2 regions of the Actinomadura sp. NPDC023710 genome follow, and region 1 is predicted to be linked to the other one. Evidence: riboswitches for the same ligand, from Rfam matches in the RefSeq annotation. Region 1 holds a riboswitch; the other holds the start of a gene.
What was found. Region 1 has a riboswitch for ZMP and ZTP ahead of AB0H37_RS37500 (bifunctional methylenetetrahydrofolate dehydrogenase/methenyltetrahydrofolate cyclohydrolase). Riboswitches for the same ligand answer to the same signal wherever they lie in the genome.
Positions count from the first base shown of each region.

Region 2: another riboswitch for ZMP and ZTP. It lies ahead of glyA (serine hydroxymethyltransferase); the one in region 1 lies ahead of AB0H37_RS37500 (bifunctional methylenetetrahydrofolate dehydrogenase/methenyltetrahydrofolate cyclohydrolase).

Region 1 is NZ_JBFAGB010000046.1:25,017-33,413, reverse strand. Features, by position in the region: gene purH (bifunctional phosphoribosylaminoimidazolecarboxamide formyltransferase/IMP cyclohydrolase) at 1-305, shown strand, start outside; gene AB0H37_RS37515 (GAP family protein) at 591-1,217, shown strand; gene AB0H37_RS37510 (hypothetical protein) at 1,442-1,618, shown strand; gene AB0H37_RS37505 (GNAT family protein) at 1,649-2,242, opposite strand; ZMP/ZTP riboswitch at 2,371-2,456, shown strand; gene AB0H37_RS37500 (bifunctional methylenetetrahydrofolate dehydrogenase/methenyltetrahydrofolate cyclohydrolase) at 2,521-3,393, shown strand; gene AB0H37_RS37495 (FHA domain-containing protein) at 3,578-4,309, opposite strand; gene AB0H37_RS37490 (DUF3017 domain-containing protein) at 4,605-5,045, shown strand; gene AB0H37_RS37485 (NADP-dependent isocitrate dehydrogenase) at 5,184-6,401, shown strand; gene AB0H37_RS37480 (malate dehydrogenase) at 6,656-7,645, shown strand; gene AB0H37_RS37475 (HSP90 family protein) at 7,857-8,397, shown strand, end outside.
Region 2 is NZ_JBFAGB010000008.1:256,193-264,589, reverse strand. Features, by position in the region: gene AB0H37_RS12490 (MFS transporter) at 1-1,052, shown strand, start outside; gene AB0H37_RS12485 (Lrp/AsnC family transcriptional regulator) at 1,130-1,621, shown strand; partial or broken gene AB0H37_RS12480 (DMT family transporter) at 1,731-2,546, shown strand; ZMP/ZTP riboswitch at 2,651-2,737, shown strand; gene glyA (serine hydroxymethyltransferase) at 2,791-4,062, shown strand; gene AB0H37_RS12470 (class I SAM-dependent methyltransferase) at 4,066-4,851, opposite strand; gene AB0H37_RS12465 (GNAT family N-acetyltransferase) at 4,835-5,899, opposite strand; gene AB0H37_RS12460 (carboxymuconolactone decarboxylase family protein) at 6,060-6,731, shown strand; gene AB0H37_RS12455 (GNAT family protein) at 6,724-7,311, shown strand; gene AB0H37_RS12450 (FAD-binding oxidoreductase) at 7,362-8,397, shown strand, end outside.

The DNA of each region.
Region 1 (8,397 bases):
TGAAGTCCAACGCGATCCTGCTGGCCGCGGACGGCGCCACCGTCGGCGTCGGCATGGGGCAGGTCAACCGGGTCGACTCCGCCAAGCTCGCCGTCGCGCGGGCCGGGCAGGAGCGGGCCGCGGCGTCGGTGGGCGCGTCCGACGCGTTCTTCCCGTTCCCGGACGGCCTGGAGGTGCTGGCCGAGGCGGGCGTCCGCGCGATCGTCGAGCCCGGCGGGTCCGTCAACGACGACAAGGTGATCGCCGCGGCGGAGAAGGCCGGCATCACCCTGTACTTCACCGGGGTCCGGCACTTCTTCCACTGAGGGTTCACGAGGCACGCCGCCCCAGGCGCGCCGGCGGGGGAAGGTCCCGCCGGCGCGCCTGTGCGCCTCTCGGCCCGAGAGGACGCGGGACGCCGCGTCCGTGCCCCTTCAGCGGCGGGTCAGCCGCGCCCCAGGTGCGGGCCATCGGGCGCACGCTCGGGCAGAGGAAAGGATCAACCCCGGTCAAGAACGCGTCGACCTGCGGGTCGGGCCCCGATCGCTCCTCTACCGTGAGTCCCGACGAGGGCGGTTCCCGTGCTGCGGGAGTCACGGCGGGGAGGGGCCATGAGTCTTCAGGTGCTCCCGCTGGCCATCACGATGATGGCGGGACCCCAGATCATGTCCGCGATCATCCTGGTGACGACCCCGAGGCCGGTGCGGGCCTCCCTGGCGTTCCTGGCCGGTGTGGCCATCTCGGCGACCGTGGGCGTCTCCGTCGCGCGGGGCATCTTCGCGCTGGTGGGCAGCAACGTGTCGATCGGCGAGGCGTCCGACGACAGCTCGGTGGGAAAGATCGTCCAGTACGTGCTGATCGCGCTGCTGCTGCTCGCCATCCTGCGCAACTACGTGAAACGGGCCACGATCGAGCCCCCCAAATGGCTCGGGTCGCTGATGAACGCCGGACCCGGACAGGCGTTCAAGACCGGGCTGCTGCTGATCATTCTGATGCCCTCCGACATCATCGTGATGCTCACGGTGGGGGCCAACCTGGAGCAGCACCACGAGGGCGTGGCGGCGGCGGCCGTCTTCATCGGGGCCACCCTCCTGGTCGCGGCGCTGCCACTGCTGGGCCTGCTGCTGTTCCACAAGCGCGCGGAACGCGCCATGCCCCGCGCGCGGACGTGGATGACGAACAACAGCTGGATGGTCAACATCCTCTGCTGCCTGATCTTCATCGCGATCATCCACTGACGGCGGACCGGCCCGGCGCCGCGTCCCTGCGTCCGCGGCCCGTCCTTCCGCGGCCCGTCCTTCCGCGGCCCGTCCTTCCGCGGCCCGTCCTTCCGCGACTCGTGCTTTCGCAACCTGTTTCCCGCCGCGGGACCGCGCACCGCCGCCGGACGGGTACCCTCAGGCTGCCGCGCCCCCCTGACCCTCCCTTGACCTCGGCGCGGGCGTTCCGTGGTGGAGGCGGGATGAATCTGCTGATGTCCCTCATGCTCGGCGTGGTCTACCAGGCCGACCTGCTGCTGATGGAGTCCCGGCAGGTGATCGGGCTGGTCGCCGCGTTCCTGGCCGCGGTGCTCGCCGCCCAGCTCGGCTGGCACGGCACCGACCGCCTCATCGGCTGGCGCCAGCGTTCCGAGGACTGAGCGGCCGGGGGCCGGCCGTACCGGTACCGCTCAGCGCAGTCTCGCGCGCAGGGCGCGTTCGGCGGCGGGCCAGTCGTCGTCCGTCATCGCGTAGGCGGCGGTGTCGCGGATCGAACCGTCCGCGCGGATCCGGTGCTTGCGGTGGACGCCCTCGAACGACGCCCCGAGCCGCTCGATCGCCGCACGCGACCGCTCGTTGCGGGCGTGCGTGTGCCAGCCGACCCTGATCGCCCCGAGGTCGCCGAACGCGCGCCCCATGAGGAGCAGTTTCGCCTCGGTGTTGAGGCCCGTCCGGTGCCACCGCGCCCCGATCCAGGTGTGGCCGATGCACAGGCCGCGGTCGGACGGGGAGATCTCGTAGTACGACGTCGTCCCGGCCACCTCGCCGGTCGCCGCGTCGATCTGGACCCAGGGCACGCGCAGCCCGCGCTCGCAGGCCGCCAGCGCCTTGTCGACCTGGGCGCGCATGTCCCCGGCGCTCTCCGGCTGCCGCTGGCTCATCCACGTCCACAGGTCCGGGTCCTTGGACGCCTCGAACAGGCCCGCGGCGTGCTCGGCGGACAGCGGCTCCAACCGCACGTATCGCCCGGTCAGGACGGGTCGCTCGAACCATTCGTCGCTCATGGGGAGCACGTTAGGAGCCTCGGGACGGCATCCGGCAGAGCCACTTGACGCCCTTTTCCGCAAGCCACTCGTGCGGCCTCCTCCCGTGAGGCCGCGTCGCCGCCGTCTCCAGGCGGCCGGTTAGCATGGGGGGCCTACGCGACTGGCGCGGTCAAGGTGGATCACCACCGGGGAGCGAACGACAGTCCGGACACCGCGCGCCTGGGTGGACGGGACCCCTTCCGGCCGGGCTCTGGGCCCGGAGCCCGGTCCCGCCCGAGATCCACGCGGAGGAACGCATGACGGCACAGATTCTGGACGGCAAGGCCACGGCCGCCGAGATCCGCTCGAACCTCAAGGTCCGCGTCGAGGCGCTGCGCGACCGCGGCGTCTCCGTCGGGCTCGGCACCGTCCTCGTCGGCGACGACCCCGGCAGCCACTCGTACGTGAACATGAAGCACCGCGACTGCGCCGAGGTCGGCATCGAGAGCATCCGCCGCGACCTGCCCGCCACCGCCTCGCAGGACGAGGTGGAGCGCGCCGTCGCCGAGCTGAACGCCGACCCCGCCTGCACCGGCTACATCGTCCAGCTGCCGCTCCCGAAGGGCCTGGACGAGCAGCGCGTGCTGGAGCGCATCGACCCGGCCAAGGACGCCGACGGCCTGCACCCGGTCAACCTCGGCCGGCTCGTCCTGATGCAGCCCGGCCCGCTGCCGTGCACGCCGAAGGGCATCGTCGAGCTGCTGCGCCACTTCGACGTCCCGCTGAGGGGCGCCGAGGTCACCGTCGTCGGCCGCGGCATCACCGTCGGCCGCTCCCTCGGCCTGCTGCTGACGCGCCGCACCGAGAACGCGACCGTCACCCTCTGCCACACCGCCACCCGCGACCTCGCCGAGCACACCCGCAAGGCCGACATCGTCGTGGCGGCCGCCGGGGTGCCCGGCCTCATCACCGCCGACATGGTCAAGCCCGGCGCGGCCGTCCTCGACGTGGGCGTGTCCCGCGTGGACGGCAAGCTCGCCGGGGACGTCGCCGCCGACGTCCGCGACGTCGCCGGCTGGGTCGCGCCCAACCCCGGCGGCGTCGGCCCGATGACCCGCGCCATGCTCCTCGCCAACGTCGTCGAGGCCGCCGAGCAGGCCGCCGAGCAGGCCGCCGAGCCGACCGCCTGATCAGGCGCCGCCCTCAGACGGGACCGCCCGGAGACGGACGCGCTGCGGGGGCCGCCACCAGCACCGAGGTGGCGGCCCCCGCCCGCGTCGCCCTGGGCCGCGCCGTCACTTACGCGGCCGCATCGGGGGCTGAGCGATCGCCCTCTGGTTGCGCTGCCGGGGGAGGGCGACCGCAGGTCTCACATCAGCTGGCCCTCCGTCCCGCGGCCGTGCTGTGCGCCGGGCGGCCCGGGGCGTGAGCGTGACCGGTAGTGCCCGGCCGGCGCGTCTCGGTGGTGCCGCGCACCCCGGGGACGCGCCCGTCGACCGGCGGACGGCCCTGCTGGGGCACGTGCACCGGCGGCAGCGGGCGGACGAGGCCCATCGCGATGACCTCGTTGGCGAGCCGAGTGCGCCGGTTGGCGCCCTCGGGGATCCGGAACTTCTGATAGAGGCGCAGCAGGTGCTGCTTGACCGCGGCCTCCGTGACGACCAGCTCGCCGGCGATGTCGCGTGCCGTGGCCGGGGCCACGAACGCCTCGTCGGACAGGGCGGGCCGGCACAGCGAGGTCAGCACGTCGACCTCCCGGCGGGTGAGCTCGGGCGCGACGGCGCGCCGCAGTTCGACGTCCGGGTCGACCTCCTCACGGGGGATGCCCCCCAACCGGCAGCGCGCCGTGCCGAAGCTCACGACGTCACCGTCCTCCAGCACGCGACGGGCGATCGGCCGGCCGTTGACGCGCGTCCCGTTGCGGGACAGGCCCATGTCCACCACGTAGACGTACGGGCCACGACGGACGATCTCTGCGTGCAAACGGGACACACTCGGGTCGTCGAGGCGGATGTCCACTCCTCTCCCTCTCCCGACCGTCGTCACGTCGGGGCGCAGCGGCACCACCAGCCCGCTGTCCTCGATCCGCATGAACGGCCCCTCCACGGCAGTCCTCCCAGCTAGTTAGCGACCCCTGTCTGCCGGGTTACCCGGGTGCCATGCCGTCACACCCTCCTACTGGCGAGTAGGACCGATGGCGCAGGGGATTCCGGGCTCTCGGTCATCACCTTGAGCACATAGGTCCCATCCGCATTTCGGCGGCGGGCGACAAGCCGGACTCTTCCCCCGCCGCCCCCCTTGCGTCTCCGTCCCGACTCATTCGCGTCCCCTCGCGGCCCACTCCCGCCGGAGGGGGTGCGCGATGTCGTGCCGGGACCCGATTGCCTATACCGTGAGGGCCATGAGCACCCAGGTGCACCGGCGCAGGCGCAAGGCGCCGCGTCGGAGGAGCGCCGCCCCGCACTGGCTCGCGCGGCTGCCGTACCTCCTCGTGCTCAGCGGCGTCGGCGCGGGGCTCACGCTGTGCGCCTTCAACTACTTCCGCAAGGGCTCGGGCCTGATGGCCGCCGCGCTGCTCATCGGCGCGCTCGCCCGGCTGCTGCTGCCCGAGTCGCAGCTCGGCCCGCTCGCCGTCCGGAGCCGGTCGGTCGACTGCTGGACCCTCGTGATCCTCGGCGAGATGGTCGCGTTCGTGTCGCTGAGCGTCCCGCCGATGAACAAGACCGGGCTCGTCCTCGCCGGCGCGTTCGGCGTCCTGATCGCGCTCACGATGCTGGTGCGCGGTGTGCGGCTGCTCATCGCCGGGCGCTCGTCCCGGACGGTCGAAGAGCCGCCCGGCTAGCGCGTCGGCGCAGGTCGGGGCGGAGACGGTGGGCCGCGGGGCAAGGCCAGGTCTAGACCTCATGACCGCCTCGGCTAGCCTAGCCAGTTGAGCCTTACAAGGACTGCTGGCCAGGTGTAGGAAAGGGACAGCAACAGCATGCCCAAGATCAAAGTAGCGGGCCCGGTCGTCGAACTCGACGGCGACGAAATGACGCGGATCATCTGGAAATTCATCAAGGACCAGTTGATCCTGCCCTACCTCGATGTTGACCTGAAGTACTACGACCTCGGGATCGAGCACCGTGACGCCACGGACGACCAGGTCACCGTCGACGCCGCCAGGGCCATCCTGGAGCACGGCGTCGGCGTCAAGTGCGCGACCATCACCCCCGACGAGGCGCGCGTCGAGGAGTTCGGCCTGAAGAAGATGTGGCGGTCCCCGAACGGGACGATCCGCAACATCCTGGGCGGCGTGATCTTCCGTGAGCCGATCATCGCCTCCAACATCCCCCGCCTGGTCCCCGGTTGGACGAAGCCGATCATCATCGGCCGCCACGCCCACGGCGACCAGTACAAGGCCACCGACTTCGTCGTGCCGGGCCCGGGCAAGGTGACGATCACCTACACCCCCGACAACGGCGACGAGCCGATGGAGTTCGAGGTCGCCTCGTTCCCCGGTGGCGGCGTGGCCATGGGCATGTACAACTACGACGACTCGATCCGCGACTTCGCCCGGACGAGCATGCGGTACGCGCTGAGCCGCGAGATGCCGCTGTACATGTCCACGAAGAACACGATCCTCAAGGCCTACGACGGCCGGTTCAAGGACCTCTTCCAGGAGATCTACGAGTCCGAGTTCAAGTCGGACTTCGAGTCCAAGGGCCTCACCTACGAGCACCGGCTGATCGACGACATGGTCGCGGCGGCGCTGAAGTGGGAGGGCGGCTTCGTCTGGGCCGCCAAGAACTACGACGGCGACGTCCAGTCCGACACCCTCGCGCAGGGCTTCGGCTCCCTCGGCCTCATGACGTCCGTCCTCATGACCCCCGACGGCAAGACCGTCGAGGCCGAGGCCGCGCACGGCACGGTGACCCGGCACTACCGGCAGCACCAGCAGGGCAAGCCGACGTCGACCAACCCCATCGCGTCGATCTTCGCCTGGACGCGCGGGCTGGAGCACCGCGGCAAGCTCGACGGCCAGCCCGAGGTCGTCGACTTCGCCCGCAAGCTGGAGCAGGTCTGCATCGAGACCGTCGAGAGCGGCCAGATGACCAAGGACCTGGCCCTGCTCGTCGGCGCCCAGACGCCGTGGCTGACGACGCAGGACTTCCTGGAGGCGCTCGACACCAACCTCCAGAAGAAGATCAACGGCTAGTGTCCCCGCGCACGCGGGGACAGAAGGCCGTCCCGGAATGTTCTGGGACGGCCTTCCGCCTGTTCGGGCCGGGGTGGCATGCCGGGAGGCGCACCTGGGCGGTGGCGGGCGGGACGTGCGCGATAGCCTGGCACCGCAACTATCTCGACGGCGAGAGAACCCGCGCGACGCAGCGCAGGCGGGCGGCCTCTCGGGCGGTCGGGTTCCCAAGGATGGCCGCCTGAGCCCGTCAGGTCACAGCAGGAGAAGGACGCATGACTCGCACCCCAGTCACCGTTACCGTTACCGGCGCCGCAGGCCAGATCGGCTACGCGCTGCTGTTCCGCATCGCGTCCGGGCACCTCCTCGGCGCCGACGTGCCCGTACGCCTGCGCCTGCTGGAGATTCCGCAGGCGGTGAAGGCCGCCGAGGGCACCGCGATGGAACTGGACGACTGCGCGTTCCCGCTGCTGTCCGGCATCGACATCTTCGACGACGCCGGCCGGGCGTTCGAGGGGACGAACGTCGCGCTGCTGGTCGGCGCCCGCCCGCGCACGAAGGGCATGGAGCGCGGCGACCTGCTGGAGGCCAACGGCGGCATCTTCAAGCCGCAGGGCGAGGCGATCAACGCCGGTGCCGCCGACGACGTCAGGATCCTGGTGGTCGGCAACCCGGCGAACACCAACGCGCTGATCGCGCAGCAGCACGCGCCGGACGTGCCGGCCGAGCGGTTCACCGCGATGACGCGCCTGGACCACAACCGCGCCCTCGCGCAGCTGTCGAAGAAGGCGGGCGCCTCGGTGGCCGACATCCGGAAGATGACGATCTGGGGCAACCACTCCGCCACGCAGTACCCGGACGTGTTCCACGCCGAGATCGCCGGCCGGAACGCCGCCGAGACGGTGAACGACCAGGCCTGGCTGGAGAACGACTTCATCCCGACCGTCGCCAAGCGCGGCGCCGCGATCATCGAGGCGCGGGGCGCGTCGTCGGCGGCGTCGGCCGCCTCCGCCGCGATCGACCACGTGCACACCTGGGTGAACGGCACCGCCGACGGCGACTGGACGTCCATGGCGGTCGTGTCGGACGGCTCCTACGGCGTCCCCGAGGGCCTGATCTCCTCCTTCCCGGTCACCACCGGGAACGGCAAGTGGGAGATCGTCCAGGGCCTGGAGATCGACGACTTCTCCCGCGCCCGGATCGACGCGTCCGTCGCGGAGCTGTCGGAGGAGCGCGAGGCCGTCCGCAAGCTCGGCCTCATCTGAACCCGCACCTGAGCGAGCCCCTGAGCGGGCGTGCGACACGAGCCCCGGACCGCACCTGGTCCGGGGCTCGTCCGCGTCCCGGCCCTGGCGGGTCCGGGACCGCGGCGGAGCCGCTGCGGACCGAATGATCTGCGGACGAATATTCTGAAGGCGTCGGTATCGGTCGCTAGGGTGTGTGATCGCTCTAAAAGTGATCGGGGGAGGCGTGCCGGTGGCCGAACAGGCGTTCCAGGTGGACCTGCGGGGCGTGGTGGACCTGCTGAGCCGCCATCTCTACGCGAGCCCGCGCGTCTACCTGCGGGAGCTGCTGCAGAACGCGGTGGACGCGATCACGGCGCGCGGCGCCGGCGGCCGCGTCGAGATCGAGACGGGCGGCGGCGTCCTGCGCGTCCACGACGACGGCGTGGGCCTGACCGAGGACGAGGTGCACACGCTGCTGGCGACGATCGGGCGGTCGTCCAAGCGGGACGAACTGGGCTTCGCGCGCCACGACTTCCTCGGCCAGTTCGGGATCGGGCTGCTGTCGGCGTTCCTCGTCGCGGACGAGATCGAGGTCGTGACGCGGTCCGCGCGGGGCGGCGGCGCCGTCCGGTGGACGGGACGCTCCGAGGGCAGCTACCGGGTCGAGCCCGGCGAGCGGGACGAGCCGGGCACGACGGTGACGCTGCGGGCGCGGCCGGGCGCGTCGGAGCTGCTGAGCCCCCCGGTCGTCGCCGAGCTGGCCGCCTCGTACGGGTCGCTCCTCCCGGTCG
Region 2 (8,397 bases), on a different contig from region 1:
TCGGGCTGGTCCTCGGCGTGCGGGTGGGCCTGCAGTTCGCGCTGCTCCTGCCGGTCGGCACGGTCACCGACCTGCTCGGGGCGCGCCGGACCGGGATGATCTCCTGCGCCGTCCGCGCGCTGGGGTTCGTGATGCTCGGGGCCGCGGAGAGCGTGGGCGCGCTGCTCTGCGCCGCCGTCGTCCTCGCGGTCGGCGGCGCGCTCTACAATCCCGCGGGCCACAGCCTGCTCGCGTCCGTCGGCCCCGGCAGCAGGTCCGGCGGATTCGCCGCCTACGTCGTCGCCCAGCACCTGGCGACGGTCGCGGGCCCGCCGATGGGGCTTCTCCTGCTGGGCGCGGGACCCGGGTTCGCGCTCCTGACGGGGACGGCCGCCGCCCTGTGGACGGTCGCCGGTGTCCTGTTCCTGTTCGTGCCCCGGCCGGGCGGGAAGAGCGCGCCCACGGGTTTCCGCGACGTCCTCGCCGGTGTGCGGGCGGTGCTCGGCGACCGCGCGTTCCTGGTCTTCGCGCTGCTGACCGCGCCCACGACGCTGCTCGCCAACCACATCATGACGGCCGTCCCCCTCCTCGGCTTCAAGCCCGCGGTGGCGACGCTGTGCTTCTCCCTCCTGGCCATGGTCGCGGCGGCGGTCCAGCCCTTCGTCGCCGTCCGGCGCCGCGGCGAGCGGCCGTGGGTGCTGCGGAGCGGCCTGCTGTGCGCCGCGGCGGGGTTCTTCGTCCTCGCGGCGCTGGACGGCACGCAGCCGGGTCCGCTGATGCTCGCGGCCGTCCTCAACGGCGCCGCGAACGGCCTCGTCCAGCCGTCGGTCTTCCAGCGCACCGCGCGGCGCGCCCCGCCGGAGCGGTTCGGCTCGTACTACGGCGTCCTGGCGTTCTGCGCCGGCATGTTCTCCTTCGCGGGCGACCTGGTGATCGGCCGCCTCTTCGACCTGGGCCCGGCGGGCGCGGCGTGGGCCCTCACCGGGGTCGGGGCCTGCGCGCTCCTGGCCGTGGCGGGCACGATGGCCGGCCCTGCCGCGGGCCCGGTGGCGGGCCCGGCCCGGGGCGAATAATCTTCGGGGAACGGGACGTCCGGGCGCGATTCCCGCGCGGGAGTTCGGCGTCCGCCGGGCAGTTCGGGAGGAACCCTATGGACGCGGTCGACCAGGCGATCCTGCGGCGCCTGCAGCGGGACGGGCGGCAGACCAACCGCGAACTGGCGGAGGCGGTGGGGATCGCGCCGTCCACGGCCCTGGAGCGGACGCGGGCGCTGCGCTCGCGGGGCGTCATCACCGGGTTCCACGCGGCGGCCGACCTGGAGCGGCTGGGACGCGGCGTGCAGGCGCTGATATCGATCAGGATCCGGCCGCAGTCGCGCGAGGCGATCGAGTCCGCCCGCGACAGCATGGCCTCGATGCCCGAGACGATAGGGGTCTTCGTGGTGACGGGGAACGAGGATCTGCTCGTCCACGTGGCCGTGCCGAGCACCGCCTACCTCCGCGACTTCGTGCTCGACCGGCTGGCGCGCCGCAAGGAGTACGTGGACGTCCGCACCATCGTCGTGTACGACTACGTGCAGCCGGTGGAGCAGTCCGAACTTCCGTCGGCCCACCGGCCCGACGGGCGAACGCCCTACATCTGACGCCCGGAGTCGCCCGGCTGGAGCGAAGGAATGACGACGCCAGCCCAGTGGAGCGAACGAATGACGGCCCAGAGCGCCATACTCCGCATGTTCGCCTAGCTTCGGCGGCATGAACCGATGGAACAACTCAGCCGGTGCGCTGCTGGTGCTCGCCGCCGGCGTGCTCTGGGGGACGGTCGGGCCGGCGCAGGTGCTGGCCGGGCCGTCCGCGGGCCCGGTCGCGGTCGGCGGCGCCCGGATCCTCTCGGGCGGCCTCGTCCTCGCGGTCCTCGTGCTCGTGGCGGACCGCCGCGCGTTCCTGGCACTGACCCGGCGGACCTGGCCGCCCCTCGTGGCGGCCTCGGCCGCGACCGGTACCTTCCAGGCGTCGTTCTTCAGCGCGGTCGACCGGACGGGCGCCGCCGTCGCGACCGCCGTGGTGTTCGGGCTCGCGCCCGTCTCCACCGGGCTCTGCGAGCGGTTCGTCCTGGGCGCCCGGCTCGGCCGCCGCTGGTGGGCCGGGACGGCCTGCGCGGTCGGCGGCGTGGCCCTGCTGATGGTGCCGGGGGAGGCCGTCCACGTCGACCCGGCCGGGATCGCTCTGAGCCTGGTCGCCGGCACGTGCTTCGGCGTCTACACGGTGTCGGCCAAGATCCTGACCGGTCTCGGCGCCGGGATGAAGGGGACCGGCATGGCCGGCGCGGTGTCGGTGACGCTGCTGGCCGGGGGAGCGGCCCTGCTGCCCTGGACGCTGCCGGAGCTGCCCGCCCTCGCCGCGCCGCGCTCGGCGGCCCTGGTGGCCTGGCTGGGGATCGCCGCCACCGCCGCCGCGTACATGTTCTTCGTCACCGGCCTCGGGCGGGTGGCGGCCGCGACCGCCGGGACGCTCAGCCTCGCCGAGCCGCTCGTCGCCACCGGCCTGGCCGTGGCCGTCCTCGGCGAGCGGATGTCGGCGCCGGTCGCGGCGGGGTCCCTGCTGCTGATGGGCGGGCTGTTCCTGGTCTCGGTCCCCGCGCGTGCGCCGCGCGGGCGGGGGACGGCCCGGTATGATGGCGTCCACGCGACTGGCGCAGTCAAGGTGGAGACGACCACCGGGGAGCGAAAGTAGTCCGCACACCGCGCGCCTGGGTGTACGGGTCCCCTTCGCCGGGGTGCCCGAAGCCCCGGCGCGAGCAGCGCGGAGGCTCACGATGCACGAACCGGCCGTACCCCATCTGCAGGGCCAGGACCCCGAGATCGCCGCGCTGGTGGAGGCCGAGGCCCGCCGCCAGTACGAGAAGATCCGGTTGATCGCCTCGGAGAACTACGTCTCGGAGGCGGTGCTGGAGGCCGCCGGCACGGTCCTGACCAACAAGTACTCCGAGGGCTACGCGGGCAAGCGCTACTACGAGGGCCAGCAGAACGTCGACCCCATCGAGCTGCTCGCCATCGAGCGCGCGAAGGGCGTCTTCGGCGCCGAGCACGCCAACGTCCAGCCCTACTCCGGCTCGCCCGCCAACCTCGCCGTCTACATGGCGTTCCTGGAGCCCGGCGACCCGGTCATGGGCCTGTCGCTGCCGATGGGCGGCCACCTCACGCACGGCTGGTCGGTGTCGGCCACCGGCAAGTGGTTCCGGCCCGTCCGCTACGACGTGCGCGCCGACACGGGCCGGGTCGACATGGACCAGGTGCGCGACCTCGCCCTCAAGGAGCGGCCGAAGCTGATCTGGTGCGGCGGCACCGCGGTCCCGCGGACGATCGACTTCCCGGCGTTCGCCGAGATCGCCCGGGAGGCCGGCGCGGTCCTGGCCGCCGACATCGCGCACATCGCGGGCCTGGTCGCCGGCGGCGCGCACCCGTCCCCGATCGGGCACGCCGACGTCGTCACGACCACCACGCACAAGACGCTGCGCGGTCCCCGCGGCGCCATGATCCTTTCGACGGCGGAACACGCGAAGGCGGTCGACAAGGCCGTGTTCCCCGGCCTTCAGGGCGGGCCGCACAACCACACGACGGCCGCGATCGCCGTCGCGCTGAAGGAGGCGGCGCGGCCGGACTTCGCCGGGTACGCGCGGCAGGTCGTCGCGAACGCCAAGGTGCTGGCCGCCGCGCTGCTGGACCGCGGCTACGACCTGATCTCCGGCGGCACCGACAACCACCTCATCCTCATCGACCTGACCGGCAAGGGAGTGGCGGGCAAGCCCGCCGCGCAGGCTCTCGACCGGGCCGGCATCGAGCTGAACTACAACGCCGTCCCGTTCGACCCGCGCAAGCCCTTCGACCCGTCCGGGCTGCGGCTCGGCACCGCCGCGATCACCACCCGGGGGATCGGCGAGGAGCACATGCCGCAGCTCGCGGCGTGGATCGACGAGGTCGTGCAGGCCACGGCCAAGCAGGACGAGGCGGTCCTGGACCGGGTCGCCGGGCAGGTCCGCGACCTGCTCGCGTCCTACCCGATGCCCGGCTGGCGGTCCGCGCCCTGACGCTCAGCGCGGGCGCAGCAGCGTGATCATGCGCCAGGCCCCGGGGTCGGCGAGGGGCACCGCGTCCTCGCCGGCCCCGAAGTCGCCGTACTGCGCGACCGCCTCCAGCCCGCCCGCGAGGCGGATCGCGGCGTCCAGCTCGGTGGCCGTCCAGAACCGGTAGGGCACGACGTCGCGGACGACCCGCGGCTCCGTGCCCTCCCCGGTGATGGTCATCGTCACGCGGTCGTCGGCGATCTGGGTGACCGGGTCCAGCCGGTCGGACGGCTCGCCCCAGCGCACGCTCGCCCGGACGCCGTCCCGCTCGACCGTCCAGCCGGTGCTGACGCTCGGATCGTCGCCCAGCCGGTCCCGGGGATGAGACATCTCGAGGACGTAGAGGCCGCCGGGGGACAGGTGCGCGGCGGCGCACCGCAGGTGCGCCACGAACGCGTCCAGCGTCATGAGGTGGGACGTGGAGTCCAGCATGGTCGCGACCAGGTCGAACCGGCGGCCCAGCGCGAACCGCGTCATGTCGCCCTCGACCACCTCCAGGCCGACGCCGTCGCGTTCGGCCTCGCGGGCCGCGTAGGCGCACATGCGCGGGTTCAGGTCGAGCGCCGTCGCGGCCAGCCCGCGGCGGGCGAACTCGCGGGCGTGCTCGGCGGGCCCGGCGGCCAGCTCCAGCGCCGTGCCGGGCGCGAGGCCCTGCTCGGCGCACCACCCGAGCAGGACGTCCACCTCGGCCGGCACGTCGCGGAACGAGCACGCCAGCTCGTACGCCCAGGGGTCGTCATATACGCCGCTCACCCGCCCATCCTGCCAGCGCCCCCGGCTCGGCGGGACGGCCGTCCAGCCGCAGCCTGATCTCCACGATCGCGGTGTCCTCGGTGCGCCGCGTCCGCCCGCCGAGCGAGGTCAGCAGCCGCCGCATCCGGGCGTTCTCGCTCAGCGCGGTCGCGCGCACCTCCACCAGGCCGCGGTCCCTGGCCAGCGCGAGGAGCAGCTCGGCGAGGCCGCGGCCGAGCCCGCGGCCCTGCCAGGCGTCCTCGACCAGGAACGCGACCTCGGCGGCGCCCGGGTCGCGGACGAGGACCAGGTGCGCCAGCGCCAGCAGCGACCCGTCCGGGCCCTCGGCGACCAGCGTCAGGCCCCGCGAGGGATCGCAGAACCGCTCGAACGACCGGCGCGGCGGGTACGGCTTGGGGCTGAAGTAGCGCATCCGGCGGCTGTCCAGGGAGCAGCGCTCGTGCAGCGCCCGCACGGCGTCGCCGTCGCGGGGCTCGACCGGCCGGACGACCGCCTGCGTGCCGTCGCGCAGCGCGATCCGCCGGAACGCCGACGGGGGCGGCACCGTCGGGAGCGCGGCGCGCACCAGCGCGTCCGCGCGCGCCGCCTCCGTCGCGGTGAAGGGCAGCCCGGTGCGCCGGAGCCGGACCGAGCGTCCGCGCACCGGGATCAGGAGGTCGCAGCGGTCGGGTTCCTCGCCGCCCGGGGCGTCCCAGCGGGCCTCGTCGGCGCGCAGCAGCTCCCCGAGGATCTCGGGAACCGCGTTCGGCCGGGCCCGGAGCCGGGCCGCCAGGGCCAGGGCGCGGGTCGGCTCGTCGACCAGGTCGTGGGGGCGCGCGGGGAGCACCGCGGTCCGGGTCCCGCCCGCCGCGCCCAGCGCCTCGGCGAGGGCGCGCGCGTCCGGGCCGCCGCGCGGGACGTCGACGATGAACTCGTCCACCACCCCGTCGGCGTCGAGCTGGACCGACAGCCCGAGGATGTTGGCGCCGCGCCGGGCCAGCGCGGCCGTGAGGGAGGCGAGGCGGCCCGGGCGGTCCTCGATCTCGGTGCGGATGCGCAGCAGCGGCATGGGACGTTCCCTCCGGGGGCCGGGGCCCGTTCGTGTCCGGTGCGGTCGCCGACAAGGTTCGCCGACGCGTGTTACGCGGTCGCTACGTCATCGTGTGCCAGGGGTTTCACATTCCGGACGGGGGTTGAGCCGACCGCTTCGAGCGCCTAGCGTGCGGTGAGTGATCGACCCCGTGACCGGTGAGCGTGTCAACGACCGACCGCGGCGCGGCCCGTCCCCGACGAGGCTTCCGCTGCTCCTCCCCGGTTCGCTCAGCGAAGAGCAGCGAGCCGTCTACGAGGCGGTGACGGGCGGGCCCCGCGCCGGCGACCGCAACCCTCCCTTCCCTCTGGCCGATGACATCGGGCGCCTCCAGGGCCCGTTCAACGCGATGCTCTACAGCCCTCCCGTCGGGCTGCCGCTGCAGGACCTCGGCGCCGCGCTGCGCTTCCGCACCGGATTCACCAGGCGCGAGCGGGAGATCGCGACCCTCGTCGTGGCGGCGCACCTGCGCTCCGACTTCGAGTGGTACGCCCATGAGCGGATCGGGCGCCGGCAGGGGCTCGCCGACGAGGAGACGGACGCGCTGCGCGAGGGCCGCGCGCCGATGCTCGCCGACGTCCGCGAGCGGGTCGTGTACGAGGCGGCGCACCAGCTCGTGGCCGAGGGCGACCTCGCCGACGCCGTGTACACCGAGGCGGTGGCCACGCTCGGCCGCACCGCCCTCGTCGAGCTGGTCACACTCGTCGGTTACTACCAGGTGCTCGCGCTGCAGTTGCGCGTGTTCCGCGTCGGCGTCCCCGACGGCGAGGCCGCGCCCGAGTGGCCCGCCGCGGAGGACGGGTATGAGTGAGGTGCTGCGCACGGTGCGGCTCGTCCTGCACCCGGTGTCGATGCGCGACCACGGCGCCCTGCTGACGCACTGGACGGGCCCCCTCGTGCGGCGCCACCTGTTCGACGACCGGGTGATCACTCCGGTGCAGGTCAGTGAGATCATCGAGGCCAGCGAGCGGGACTTCGCCACCGAGGGCTACGGGCTGTGGGCGCTGCGCTCCGCCCCCTCGTCCCCGGGCGGCGGCGCGGCGGCGCGCGGCGGCCCGCTGGCCGGCGTGGCCGGGCTCAGCCACCACGAGGGGCCGCTCGGCCACGGCGTGGACGTGGAGATCCTCTACAGCCTGGAGCCCGACCACTGGGGGCGTGGGCTGGCCGCCGAGGCGTCCCGTGCCGTCCTCGACTACGCGTTCGGGGTGGTGGGCGTGCACCGGATCACCGCCGAGATCGACACGGCCAACCCCGCGTCGTCGGAGATCGCGCTCCAGCTCGGGATGCGCCGGTGGCGGGAAGGCCCCGCCGGTCCCGACGGTGCCGCGTACTATGCCGCCGAACGCTCCCGCTGGATCGGATCCCGTCGAATCGCCGACGCCGTACCCTAGAATCCGTTGCCGACTGTTGATTTTGCTGCGGAATGCAGCAGGATGAGCGCATGAGCTCCTCCCCGGGCCGGGCGCCCCTGGCTCCCGGCTTCGCCAACGGTGGCGTCTCCCACTGGTACCGGGCGGCCGGGCGCCCCGCCCCCGGCCCCCGCCTGCCGGGCCCGTGCACCGCCGACGTGTGCGTCGTCGGCGCCGGCTACACCGGGCTCTGGACCGCCTACTACCTCAAGCGCGACAGTCCCGACCTGCGGATCGTCGTGCTGGAGCGCGAGTTCGCGGGGTTCGGCGCGTCCGGCCGCAACGGCGGCTGGGTGCTGGGGGAGATCGCGGGGTCCCGGGAGCGCTACGCCGCCCGGCACGGCCGTCCCGCCGCGATCGCGCTTCAGCACGCCATGTTCCGGGCGGTGGACGAGGTCGTCCGCGTCGCGGGCGCCGAGGGCGTCGACGCCGGCCTGGTCAAGGGCGGCGTCCTGCACGTGGCCCGGAACGCGGCCCAGCGCGCCCGCCTCGCCGCCCTGGTCGACGAGGCGCGCGAGTGGGGCTGGAGCGACGACGACCTCGTCCCGCTGCCCGCCGTCGAACGCGACGAGCGGCTGCGCGTCGAGGGCGCGACCGGCGCCGCGTGGAGCCCGCACGCCGCGCGCGTGCAGCCCGCCGCGCTCGTCCGGGGCCTCGCCGCGGCGGTCCGGCGGCTCGGCGTGCAGATCTACGAGCGGACGCCGGTCGTGCGGATCGACCCGCGCAGGCCGGGCGGGCCGGCCGCCGCCGTCACGCCGTTCGGGACCGTCACCGCCGAGCACGTGCTGCGGGCCACCGAGGGCTTCACCGCGGCGCTGCCCGGCCACCGCCGCGACTGGCTCCCGATGAACAGCTCGATGATCGTCACGACGCCGCTGCCCGCCCGCACCTGGAAGGCGATCGGGTGGGAGCGCCGGGAACTGCTCGGCGACATGGCGCACTACTACATGTACGCGCAGCGCACCGCCGACGACCGCATCGCCTTCGGCGGCCGGGGCCGCCCCTACCGGTACGGGTCGCGCGTCGACGACGGCGGGCGGACGGAGCCGGCCACCGTCGACGCGCTCT